3 regions of the Exiguobacterium sp. HSB13 genome follow, and region 3 is predicted to be linked to each of the others. Evidence: riboswitches for the same ligand, from Rfam matches in the RefSeq annotation. Region 3 holds a riboswitch; each other region holds the start of a gene.
What was found. A riboswitch is a leader RNA that binds a small molecule or an ion and turns the genes downstream of it on or off. The one in region 3 is predicted to bind thiamine pyrophosphate.
Positions count from the first base shown of each region.

Region 1: it holds a riboswitch for thiamine pyrophosphate, as region 3 does, so the genes downstream of both, tenA (thiaminase II) here and ACZGCQ_RS05150 (ECF transporter S component) in region 3, are expected to answer to the same signal.
Region 2: it holds a riboswitch for thiamine pyrophosphate, as region 3 does, so the genes downstream of both, ACZGCQ_RS02660 (thiamine phosphate synthase) here and ACZGCQ_RS05150 (ECF transporter S component) in region 3, are expected to answer to the same signal.

Region 1 is NZ_JBUZOM010000001.1:278,071-282,229, forward strand. Features, by position in the region: gene abc-f (ribosomal protection-like ABC-F family protein) at 1-307, opposite strand, end outside; gene ACZGCQ_RS01435 (DUF1002 domain-containing protein) at 587-1,468, opposite strand; TPP riboswitch at 1,662-1,768, shown strand; gene tenA (thiaminase II) at 1,842-2,537, shown strand; gene ACZGCQ_RS01445 (hypothetical protein) at 2,589-2,897, shown strand; gene ACZGCQ_RS01450 (glycoside hydrolase family 3 protein) at 2,928-4,159, opposite strand, start outside.
Region 2 is NZ_JBUZOM010000001.1:516,933-521,091, reverse strand. Features, by position in the region: gene ACZGCQ_RS02675 (thiazole synthase) at 1-135, opposite strand, end outside; gene thiS (sulfur carrier protein ThiS) at 138-338, opposite strand; gene ACZGCQ_RS02665 (FAD-dependent oxidoreductase) at 335-1,279, opposite strand; gene ACZGCQ_RS02660 (thiamine phosphate synthase) at 1,276-1,869, opposite strand; TPP riboswitch at 1,952-2,054, opposite strand; gene nagZ (beta-N-acetylhexosaminidase) at 2,111-3,331, opposite strand; gene ACZGCQ_RS02650 (OsmC family protein) at 3,328-3,753, opposite strand; gene ACZGCQ_RS02645 (MFS transporter) at 3,944-4,159, shown strand, end outside.
Region 3 is NZ_JBUZOM010000001.1:951,831-955,989, forward strand. Features, by position in the region: gene ACZGCQ_RS05140 (GNAT family N-acetyltransferase) at 1-463, shown strand, start outside; gene ACZGCQ_RS05145 (50S ribosomal protein L25/general stress protein Ctc) at 755-1,432, shown strand; TPP riboswitch at 1,529-1,628, shown strand; gene ACZGCQ_RS05150 (ECF transporter S component) at 1,729-2,301, shown strand; gene ACZGCQ_RS05155 (ABC transporter ATP-binding protein) at 2,298-3,827, shown strand; gene ACZGCQ_RS05160 (energy-coupling factor transporter transmembrane component T family protein) at 3,799-4,159, shown strand, end outside.

The sequences.
Region 1 (4,159 bases), 670 kb from region 3:
ACTGTTGCATCCGAGAACGAATCGCGAGAATGTCTGCAAACGCTGTCCAAAGGACGTCGAGTCCGGTCATCGTCTCACTATAAACAGGAAGTTGTTCCAAGTAGCCGATCGTCAAACCGCTCTTTTGATAGATGACACCACCGTCCGGTTGCTCGAGGCGAGCAAGCAAGCGGAGTAATGTCGTTTTGCCACTCCCGTTTCGTCCAATCAGACCGACGCGGTCGTGTTCGTTTAAGAAGAGGGAAACGTCCGCTAAGATCGTCTCGCCTCCGAATTGTTTAGTCAGGTGTTGAATGTCGCAAATCATCATAATCAATTGTTCCTTTCGCGCGCATCAAAAAAAGGAGAGCGCAAACAGCACTCTCCCTAACGTGTGAAAGATGCGCTTTGCTGTATTTTTCATTCATGAAGTTCTAAAAAAGGACAGACGGGTGCCTTAGAACGCCATTCCATGAAAAATCGCGCGCAACAGATACAATTGTTCCATCAACCAGTGTTTGCACGCGGCAAAGTCCATCTTTTCACACCACCTTTCGTTTCAGATACATCTAGTCTACTACTATTTTTTCAGTTGCGGAAGTCTGAATTATTTGAACACGCCAGCAATCGAGCTGAAGAAGTCACTTAACCCATCGAATAATTTAGCGAAGAATCCTTTTGTCTCTTCTGAGGTTGCGAACGCGTGGATGTCTTGTCCCGCATTTTTCAATCCACTCTCGATTTGTCCCCAGTTGATGTTCGCTTGCTCCATTTGATTGAACAGATTCGTCAACCGGTCCATTTGTGCGTCAGACAACTGGATATTGTTATTTTGAATGACTTGGACGATCAGGTTTTCGATCTCGACTTTGGTTTCCGGTTTTTGATTGGCGATCTCAGCCTTGATCTCATTCATCAAGTCAGCGACCTTATCCGTGCCGACCGTTTTCCCGACGTCTGATGTGACTGATAATTCTTGCTGTGCTAGATCCTTGCGTTCGTCACTTAACTTAATTCCGGTCTCGGCAGAAGTTTGATCGTACGCTTTCATAATTCCCGTCAGGGCCGATGTCCCGGTGACCTTGTAGGGAGAAGTGATCGTGATGTCGGCATCTTTGACACCTGCTGTGACGAGAGCGTTGAGATACATATCCTTTGTCACCCATGTGATATTCTCCGTCGAGACGGAGAGTCCATCGCCTTTTTCCGTCAGTTCGATCTTAGCCGACGAATACATATTGCCACCTTTTTGCGACTGTGGAATGTTTTTCCCGAGATATTTTTCTTCGTCTGCAGAAGTTGCGATGATCGGCGTGATGCCTTCCGGTGCATTGAGACGGGAAAGCACCCATGCTTTATCCTTTGCCCCGAGCGACTCCCCGAGTGTGATGATCGTCTGATCGACGACTTGTTCGGCAGATGCGGCTGTCGGAAGTAAAAGAGCAGAAGCGATAACGGCTGATGCCATGATTTTTGTTGGTGTATGCATAATGAAGTCCTCCAATTGTAAGTAACAGAATGAATTATAGTATCAGGTACTAAAGTTAGTGTACGGGAACGATGTCTGTTCGGAATCGGTCTGCAGATGGAGACGGCATCCGTCTTCTGACACTCCATAGTATAGCGAAAAGGGGACAACTTGACTTCCGTTTTCAGCATGCTATAGTGAATTTGAATCGAATAATGACCACTAGGGGAGTCAGTAGGCTGACTGAGACGAACGAAGACGTTCGGACCCTTTGAACCTGATTAAGTTCGTACTTACGGAGGGAAGTGGCGTCAAGTCTTGTTCTTCTTGCGCCATGCCCGTGTGTTTCGGGGTGGTGTTTTTTCGTTTCATACCAAACGAGGAGGATGAGATCATGACATTTACACAAGAAATCAAACAAGCGGCACAAGCGTATTGGGATAGTAGTTTTACGCACCCATTCGTTCAAGGAATCGGAGAGGGGACGTTACCGCTCTCGAAATTCCGGCATTACGTCATGCAAGATGCCTACTACTTAAAACACTTTGCGAAGATACAGGCGAGAGCAGCGTCAAAAGCAGACGACTTCGCGACAATCGCGACGCTTGCCGAGCACGCGACTTCAACTTACGAGGCAGAACTAAGTTTACATCAATCATTTTTTGAGCCGCTCGGTATTACGGCAGCAGACCTTGAAGCATTCGAACCGGCACCGACAGCATATGCGTACGTCTCGCACATGCATCATGCAAGCGAAGGGACACTCGGTGAGACGATTGCTGCCATCTTGCCATGTTACTGGTTGTATTACGAAGTCGGGCAACAATTACTGACATGTACACCGGAAGAAAAAATCTATCAGCAATGGATCGACACGTATAGCTCGGAATGGTTTGAAAAGGTCGTCCTTGAACAGATTGCAAGGCTTGATGCGCTGGCGGAGCAAGCGAGCCCGACGGAACGCGAGCGGATGAAACGTCATTTCGTGACGAGTTGTTACTATGAGTTACTCTTCTGGCATATGGGGTGGACGGAAGAGACGTTTGCGTCGGTTTACGAAACGATTCCGGCACGAGCAGTATCTTCTTGAATCGCTAGATGGTAGAATTAGGAATACCATCTAGCGAAAGTAGGGATTGGAATGGAAATCATCGTCATCGCACTCGTGATCCTCGCGGCCTATGTCGTGCAACAGGTGCTCGGAAAAGTAAAAGTGAGATTTGTTGGGTACATCATTCCCATCTTGATGGCGGTGTACGGAACATATGCTACGATTCAGAATTTTCAGGGGTTGCTTCAGTTCGGTTTTACAACGGGGAGAACTATCGCGACTGTCCTGGTCGTCGTCCTCTACGCTTCGTTGACTTATTCACTTCATCGTGTCTACGAGCGTGCGAAAGCAGAAGCCGAATCTGCATATCCATCATTAAAAGACCGAGGCATCCTTTAAGGAGCTTCGGTCTTTTGGTGTATCACGTCATCATTTCTTCCAGTTTTTAAAGCCGTCACCGAATTTAAGATGCAGTTGATCGGTAAAGACACCGTTCTGAAAGACTGGTACATCAACGGGTAAAGTGCCTTGCGGTTTGAACGTTCCGAAGATCGCTCGGATACCTGCCGGAAGGTTCGGTCCCGCTGATTTCAGATTGCCTGCTTCAGAGTCTGGACCGTTCGGATCCCCTTTAAAACCATAGACGAGGACGTGTGCCGGTGCATCCGGTTGAACGGCGACATCATATGGATTACGGAGACTGAGTAGGACGGATGGTGTGTCTGTTTGTTTCGCATAGCGGAAGATCGAAGCCGGAATCGCTTGTTCTGGTGAGGTAGGCAGTAGTTTAGCACTCGTATTGACGTTTGAGCCGACGATGATGTAATCTGCTACATCAATTTGTGCCCGTAGTGTCGGGTTTTGGTCGAGCGGTAGCGTAGTAGCCGAGTAATTCGCTGTCGTCACACGCCAGTTCCGATTCTTCGGTAGGGAAGCAATCGTCTTTTTCATGCTGTCCGTCTGATCCGCCGCAGGGGCGATCACAAGGACGTTGGCATTCTTTTTCGGTTTGAATGGTAATGTCCGCTGATCATTTTTCACGAGTGTGACGGCGGCTTCCGTCATCGCACGTTCTTTTGCTTTATGCTCTGGACTACCGACGATTTGGTTCGCTTGCGCGATTTTTTCAGCTAGTGATGTCGTGTCAGTCGTACCGTTCCAAATTCCGCGCTCTGCCTTCAGCGTCAGAATCCGTTCAACCGACTGATCGATCCGTTCCTCTGAAAGGCGACCGTCTTTGACCGCCGCAATCACGTCCTTGAAAATCTGGTCGAGCTTTTCGACATCTTGCTCGGAACGAAGAATCGTCGGCATGAGCGCGATGTCGACACCGGCGTCAAACGTCTTTAAGACGGCTTCTGATTCCGTGAAGTTATCAACGATCGCCTGCATGTTCAACGCGTCCGTGATGACGATGCCATCGTAACCGAGTTTTTCGCGTAGCACACCGGTGATGACGTCATCCGACAACGTAGCAGGTAAAGGGAAGGTACCGCTTTTCGACGTGACGACTTCAGGTTCGATTTGTGGCATTCCGATGTGTCCCGTCATGATCATATCGATATCTTCAGCAATGGCTCGTTTGAATGGAACGAGCTCGACTTGTTCTAGCTCCTGCAGGGATCGGTCAACGATCGGCAAGCCATAATGGGAATCGGTCG
Region 2 (4,159 bases), 430 kb from region 3:
GAGCCGACGGACGGCGAACGTCAAGATTTGTGAAGCAGACGCATCGATTGCTTCTTGCTGTACGGTAGCATCCGTATATTTTCCTGTACCGAGTAATAATCGTGATTCAAATGTCTTTTCTCCAATTTTCAGCATGTTTATCCTCCTCCTACGAAATGAACGATTTCAAATGTGTCATTGTTCCGAACGACTGTCTGACCATACGCCGCGCGATCGATGATTTGTCGATTCTGTTCGACGATGACGAGCTTTTCTCCTAAGCCGAGTTGCGTGAGCATGTCTTCAATCGTTTCAATCTGTTCGATCGTGTGGTCATTGCCGTTAATCGTAATGTTCATCGGACTTCCTCCTTCTGAATCAACCGTAATGTATTTACCAAGACTTCCGCTGTCGCCGGTGCGAGTAAGATGCCATGCCGATGATGCCCTGTCGCTAGAAAGATCCGACGGGATGAATCGGCGACTCCGATATATGGTAAGCCGGACGCCGTTTGTGGTCGTACACCGGACCAGACTTCTTCGATGACCGCGTCACGAATCGGTGGATACAGTCGTTCTGCTGCTTGAAGCAGTGACGTGATCCCAGCGACACTGACACCGACCGTCTCGTCGCACGGCAATTCGGTCGCACCGATCAAAATTCGTCCGTCTGCTTTCGGTACGAGATAGACAGCGTCGTCAAACAGGATCGAGCGTAACGGCTGACCCGCGAGACGAACGGCGAGACATTCCCCTTTGACCCCATATGTGGCGATTGAAATACCAGCTGTATCGAGCAAGGCTTGCGACCCGCGTCCGGCAGCGACCGTCACCGTTCGTCCGGTCCATGTTCCCACGTTCGACTCGATCCTGATGAAGTCATCGCTCTCTTCGATGCATGCAACATCTACTTTTTCTTCGATTGGTACCCCACGCTTTCGTAAGGCATATATCAATGCAGTCGTCAGTCGTCGTGGATCGATTTGACCGACCGCCGGAAACAGATGCTCGCGCCCTTTACGTTTCAACAAAAACGGTTGTTCCCGGTACCCACAATCGATGCCAGTCTCACGCTCGAGGCGACGAGCAAGCAGCGGATACAGACGACGACTTCGCGCGGCAAGTACATGCAATTCCTCTCTGAGCTCGATGTCCGTCGCGAGCATACCGGCAGCCGCGCGACTCGTTCCTTGACCACCTGCTCCACGTTCTAGTACGACGACGGATTCATTCTGACAGGCGAGACCGTAAGCAAGCGTCAAACCGATGACTCCACCGCCGATGATGATGTGATCCGTCATACCCGTACCCCCTGGTAACTCAGAATGGCGGCGAGCGGATCCGTTTGACCGAGAATACCCGATAAGACGGCAATTCCGGTTGCACCGGTCGCTGCAATTTCAGGAATACGATCTGGGGTGATCCCACCAATCGCGATGACTGGTTTCGTCGTGAAGGTGACGACTTGCTTCAAGGCGTCAATCCCCCGCGGTGGCACGTCCGGCTTCGACGCTGTCGGATAAATATGACCGTACAGCAGGCGGTCGACTCCTTCCGCTTCTGCTGCCAGTGCCTCTGCTAGTGAATGGACCGATTTCCCGATGACGAGATTCGGAAAATGACGTCGCACATCACGGACACGCAAGGACCGGCGCGTCAACTGCACACCGATGCCTGCGACATGGGCGACATCGACCCGGTCATGGACCGTTAACTGCTCAGGCGAATACCCTTGCGCAAGGAGCGCGTCGATTAGATCAAGCAATTCTGCTGCCGACAAGTTCGATTCTCGTAGATGCAGCTGATCCGTATAAGGTTGAAGGGATTGAAAGGTCTTTATTTCGTCAAGCGGATGGATGGATCCCGTCGAAATCAGATGTAAACGCATCATGTTCTTCCTTTCCATACGAAAAAGGACCACTCCCAATGTTGAAGGGAGTGGTCCGAAAATGCGCTGAAGCGCTAAGGATATCTAGGGTTTCGAGCCACTTCCCTCCGCTAGTACGAACTAGATCAGGTTCAAAGGGTCCGGATACTTCCGTCTCAGTCTGCTGGGAGACTCCCCTAGTGTCTTTTCGTGTTTAATTGGCTTGCCCCATTAGTCTAGCATGAGTCGCTTCGCTTCGCTAGTCCTAGTTGAGCGCTTCCACTTGCTGAATCAGTTCCGATTTCGTTGGTCGCTGTTGCTCTTGGCTGTCGGCATACGTCTGCTTCAGCTTCAGGATGCGCATTACTTTGGCATCGAGCATCTCCGGCGTCAGCGTTTTGTCTTTGACGGCTTGCATCACTTCAGCATGGACCTTTGTGTAAGCACCTGCCTCTGAAAACATCGCCATATCAGCTCCGTTGACGAGCGACTGACGTGCCGCTTCTGCGAGACCATATTGTTTCGTGATCGCCCCCATGACGAGATCATCCGTGATGATGACACCGTTGAATCCGAGTTGTTGACGCAAGAGGTCAGTCAAGATCGGCTTTGAGAGCGAGGACGGATTCATATCGTCATACGCGGGATAGAGAATATGGGCGACCATCACCATCTCGGCGCCCTCTTGAATCGCTTCTTGGAACGGTAACAGCTCCGTCCGCTTCAATTCTTCCTTTGATGCCGTCACTTTCGGTAGCCCGACATGGGAATCGACACTCGTATTGCCGTGACCGGGAAAATGTTTGACGACCGGAATCGTTCCCGTCTCCTGCATCCCGTGCATCAGGGCCGTACCAAGCGTCGCGACGGTATTCGGATCAGCACTTAACGCACGGTCGCCGATGATCGGATTGTTCGGATTACTGTTGACGTCAAGGACCGGCGCGAAGTCCATGTTGAAGCCATAAAAACGTGACAAATGTCCGAGCGTACGTCCGACATCTTCCATTTTCACTTCATCTGCTCCTTGCGCCATCCGTTGACTCGTCGGTAGACGTAATCGTTGATCCGGTACCCGGCTGACGCGTCCGCCTTCTTCATCAATCCCGACGAACGCATACGGTTTTTGGTTCGTCTCTTGAATCGCACGCGTGAACGTCAAGAGTTGCTCTTCCGACGTAATGTTTCCGCCGAGCAATAAGACCCCGCCAATCGCATGCGTCTGTAACAATTTTCGGTCAGCTGCTGAAAGTTCCGTGCCGGCGACTCCGATGTAGAGCAGTTGATCGATCTTTTCTGACGTCGACATCGCTTTAAGTTGCTGCTTTAATCGTGCTTGTTGTCGTTCCTCTTTCGTTGGTTCAGGTTTCGGTTTCTTTTCTTCTGTCGGTTGCTTCGTTTCCGGTTGTGATGGTTTCGTTGGTTCCGTCGTCTCCTGCGCACACCCTGCAAGCAACAGACAACCGATCAGTACGGTTTTCTTCACAAAGGATCCTCGCTTCGCACACCATTGATCGAATAATAAACGGAAATCTCAGCGTTCAGGGATTGCGAGACCGAACAATATTTATCCTTTGATAACGAGATGGCGCGACGGACCTTATCTTCCGGGAGATCACCTTCGAGCCGGTAATGAATCGAGATCGACGTAAAACGCCGCGGATGGTCCTCTGCCCGTTCTCCTTCGATATCCATTTCGAAATGGGTGATCGTCAAGCGCATCTTCTCTAAAATCGAGACGATATCAATTCCTGTACAGCCGGCAACGGCATGTAGCAGCAGTTCAGTCGGTCGTGGCGCTTGGTTTTCGCCACCGTTTTCGGGTGCTGCGTCCATCGCCAGATGATGCCCTGATTCCGTCTGTCCACTAAACCCCATCTGTTTGTTCCATGTCACTGTCGCTTGCATCGTTTCCACTCCTTTATAAGTAGTCTTCTTCTGTAGTATACGCAAAAAACAGCAAGCCTGGAAATTCACACGCTATTTCGAATAATGGTTCTTTTCCCGAAATCTCGCTTTGCGATACCCGACGAAATCGTTTCATGCTATCCTGTTACTCATAGTTTCGCGCGCAAGCGCTAGAATTGAGGAATCATCCATGTCACCTACTACTCGTTTAAGTCGACGCGATTGGCTCTTGATCGCCACGTTGTCGCTCCTGACGTTCGTTCTCGGAACAAGCGAATTCGTCATCGTCGGGATCCTCGCTGAAATCTCCTCAGCCCTTGATATCACGATCGCAACAGCGGGTACACTCGTCTCAGCCTTTGCCATCTCCTTTGCAATCGGTACACCGATCGTCATGTCGCTAACC
Region 3 (4,159 bases):
CGGGCATGCAGACAGCATCCTACCTTCTCCGCGTATTCCACGTTATCTGGATCTCGGGCTCTATATGGAAGGTGTCGCTTTCTCCGGTTCCTCGAACCTGTTACTTGCTTGTCAGGCAGCACTGGATGCCCTCGATCTCGATCAAGCCGCAATCAAGATGACCTATCTCGAACAAGCCGTTCGCGCGACTGGTTTTCAACTTCTTGCGACTCAAGAGGCACAGGCGCCGGGAATCCTGACGATTGTCCATCCGTCGGCAACCGACTTAGGAGATGCTCTCCGGATCCAGGGCTATCACGTTCAATATGAAAGTGACTATCTCGTTCGCAATCAGTGGCTTCAAATTTCGACGATGGGACAGACGACGATGCGGCAAATCGAACGTCTCGTCCGTGTTTTGATCCGTGAAAACCAACGCATCATCTTAAAAAACGAGAAAAATGAAAGACCTCTCAACCCTTGATTTCAAGCGGTTTGGAGGTCTTTCGACTTTAAAAAAATAAAAAAAGAGGTTTGAGGATTTAAAACATAGGGGTATAAACTCAATAGCACCGCATCAAACCGGTGACTTACTCACACATGTTTCTCAATATCAGCGTAATGACCTGGGAGAGAAATGCAAAGTCACGAAAGCGTCAGATTCAAAGCGAGTCTGAAACCGATTGTCTTAGCATATTTAAATTGTTCAGGACTTGTCCTGCTCCTACATTCATTACCTTTTGAGGGCTATACCAAATTCAAGGGGGAAATGAACATGTCAGTTAAATTAACAGTCGAAAAACGCGAGGTACGTCCACGCTCACTCCGTAAACAATTACGTCATGAAGGAAAAGCTCTTGGTGTCGTGTATGGTTACAAAGTGGAAAGTACGCCAATCGCATTCGAAGAAAAAGAACTCATCAAGATTATCCGTGAAAACGGTGAAAACGTCTTGATTTCACTAAAATTAGATGGCAAGAACGTTAACGTTCTGATCAACCGTCGTGATATGGATGTCTTCACACCAACAATCGACCACGTCGAATTCATCGCCGTCAAAATGGATGAAGAGACAGAAGTCGAAGCAGACATCGTACTCGTTGGGGAAGCAGCTGGCGCTAAAGTCGGTGGATTCCTATCACAAACACTCTTTAAAGTAACAGTTGCAGCAACACCAGATAAATTACCAGAGAACGTCGAAGTCGACGTCACGAACCTCGAAATCGGTGATTCGATTTCTGTAGCTGATCTTCCGGAACAAAAAGATTTCCGTATCGTCACAGAAGGCGACATTCAAGTCGCAGCTGTCGTCGAATCAACGCTTGAACAAGATCTTGAGGAAATCGAAGAAGCGGAAGCAGAGGCGCAAGCTGAAGCTGGTGAAGACAACGAAGCGGAAGCAACAGAAGAGTCTTCAGAAGAAACAACAGAAGAGAACGAAGACAACAAATAAGTTGTTCAGCGATACGCCCTTCGTGGCGTATCGTTTTTTTGTGTCTTGACAATAGACGCTGGATTGCCTAAAGTGAACAGCGTATCAACTATTCACTATATCCACTAGGGGAGCCCATTTGGCTGAGACGATTCACTTCGGACCCTTCGAACCTGATCTAGTTCATACTAGCGTAGGAAAGTGGAGCGATCACATCCAATGACTCCTGCTGCGCGCAGTTTTTCTGAGGACCGCTCTCTTTTTTACGGAGGGCGGTCTTTTTTGGCGTCTCCCCCATTTAAAGGAGGACGTATTTGATGAAACACTGGAAGATGAAAGAAATCATGGTCATGATGATGCTCGCCGTGGCTTGCGGCGTCATCTATCTCGGTTGGTCAACACTCTGGTTACCGATGTCTGCAATCTTCGGACCAGTCGGTGCCAACTGGATGTTTGGGATCTGGATCATCGCAAGTCCGCTTGTCGCAGCAATCATTCAAAAACCAGGTGCTGCCCTGATCGCAGAAGTCGTCGCGGCGACCGTCGAACTGTTTACGGGAAGCCACTTCGGCTTATCTGCTCTATTGATCGGGGTCTGCCAAGGACTTGGTGCGGAACTCGTCTTCGCCATGACACGTTACCGCCGTTATGATACCTGGACATTGATGTTGTCGGGCGTCGGTGCTGCAGTTGGTAGTATCGTCTACAGTCTGATCGCGAACGGATTCGGTTACTACACGACGACGACGTTGCTTGCGACAACTGGCTTACAATTGATCAGTGGTGCATTACTCGGCGGCTTGCTCGCAGCGATTCTCGTCCGTCGTCTTGTTGCGACCGGTGTCTTGAACGGGTTTGCAGCAGGACGTGCGAAACGGGAAGTCGCATGATTACTGTCGACGACCTCAGCATCCGCTATCCGGGTCAGATGAAGCCGGTGCTCGATCATGTATCGCTAACGATCGAGCAAGGTACGACCCTTCTGCTTGGACGAAGCGGGAGTGGCAAGACGACACTACTTCATGCCTTAGCCGGACTGACACCGGAGACGATTGAAGTCGAACAAACTGGAACCGTTACCCGGTCCGGTTCGGTCGGAGTCTTATTCCAAAATCCAGAAGAACAGTTCTGCATGGAAACGATCGGACGGGAAATCGCCTTTAGTTTAGAAAACCGGTCGATTCCACACGCGGAGATGGATGAACGAATGGAACGCTTACTCACACTTGTCGGTCTCCCCCTCCCCTTCTCGACAGCGATCGCAAGTCTATCGGGTGGGATGAAACAGCGCCTAGCGCTTGCCGCGGTCCTTGCACTTGAGCCGACAATCTTATTACTTGATGAACCAACGGCTCAGATTGATCCGATCGGACAACACGAGTTGATGGAATTGATTTTTCGAATTCAGAAAGAACACGATTTAACGATTGTCTTGATTGAGCACCAACTCGATGTCTGTTTACCATACGTCGACCAGATCGTCTTACTCGAGGACGGGTCCGTGACTGAGACCGCGCACCCACGGGATTTGTTTCCACAGGCTTATACGGAGCTTCAATCAAAAGGCATCGCTGTTCCCTCTTTGTATCCGTATACGCTAGAGACGTTACCAGCGGATGGACCGCAAGCAGCACGACTCTATGTCACGCCTCCTATCACTACAACGGGACTTCCTTTGTTAAGTGTTCACGAATTGTCATCGAAACAACCATATCCGCTGACCGATGCGACGTTTTCCTTACAGACAGGAGAATGGGTGATGTTGCTCGGGGCAAACGGCTCCGGAAAAAGTACGTTACTTGCAACACTCGGTCGATTGCTCCCCCATCGTGGAACATATCGATTCCAGGAACGTCCGGCTCATCGTTACTCCCGGCGACGCTTTTATGAGCACGTCGGCTATGTCTTTCAACAACCGGATCTGCAGTTTCTCAAGCTGACAGTCGAAGCGGAAATCGACTGGAGTCACCGAGCAGCGACGAGTGATGAGCGCGCAAAATTGCTCGAACGGCTGGAACTTGCATCCGTCAAACAACAGTCACCGCTAGCACTCAGTACGGGGCAGCAACGACGACTCAGCGTCGCGACGATACTCGGGCAGACGAAGGATTTGTTACTGCTCGATGAACCGACGTTCGGACAGGACGGGTTGACGACGCGGCGTTTAATGGAGCAGTTGTTGACGGAGCAACAAAACGGAACGACACTCGTCATGGCAACGCATGATATGGAACTCGTCGCCCGGTACGCAAATCGTGTCCTCGTCATGGAGCAAGGACGGATTGCTTTTGACGGGTATCCGAACGAGTTGTTCGCTGACGTTCCGTTACTCGAACGCTGTCAGCTACAACGTCCGCTTTCGTACCAATTCCAGGAGGTGAAGCGCAATGCAGACGAACGCGTCACCGTTCGCTAAACTCAATCCTGTCATCAAGGGGAGCGGATTGTTTTTGATCATGTTTGCCCTAATCGCAACGAACGACTGGATCAAGACGTTGGTATTCCTAAGTTTTGCTATCGCGTTGCTACTCCTCTCTGGATGGACACCGATGGATTTCTTAAAACGCCTTGCGCCGTACAGTCTGTTGTTCCTGCTAACGTTTTGGATGATGGCGGCTTTCGGCAAAGGTACGAATACCCTCTGGTCGTTCGGTTGGTTTCATGTCACGTCGGAAAGCGTCATGCACGGCTGGTTACTTGCCTTACGAATGGCAGCGTTCGTCTGTTTAAGTCTCGCTTTCGTCACGA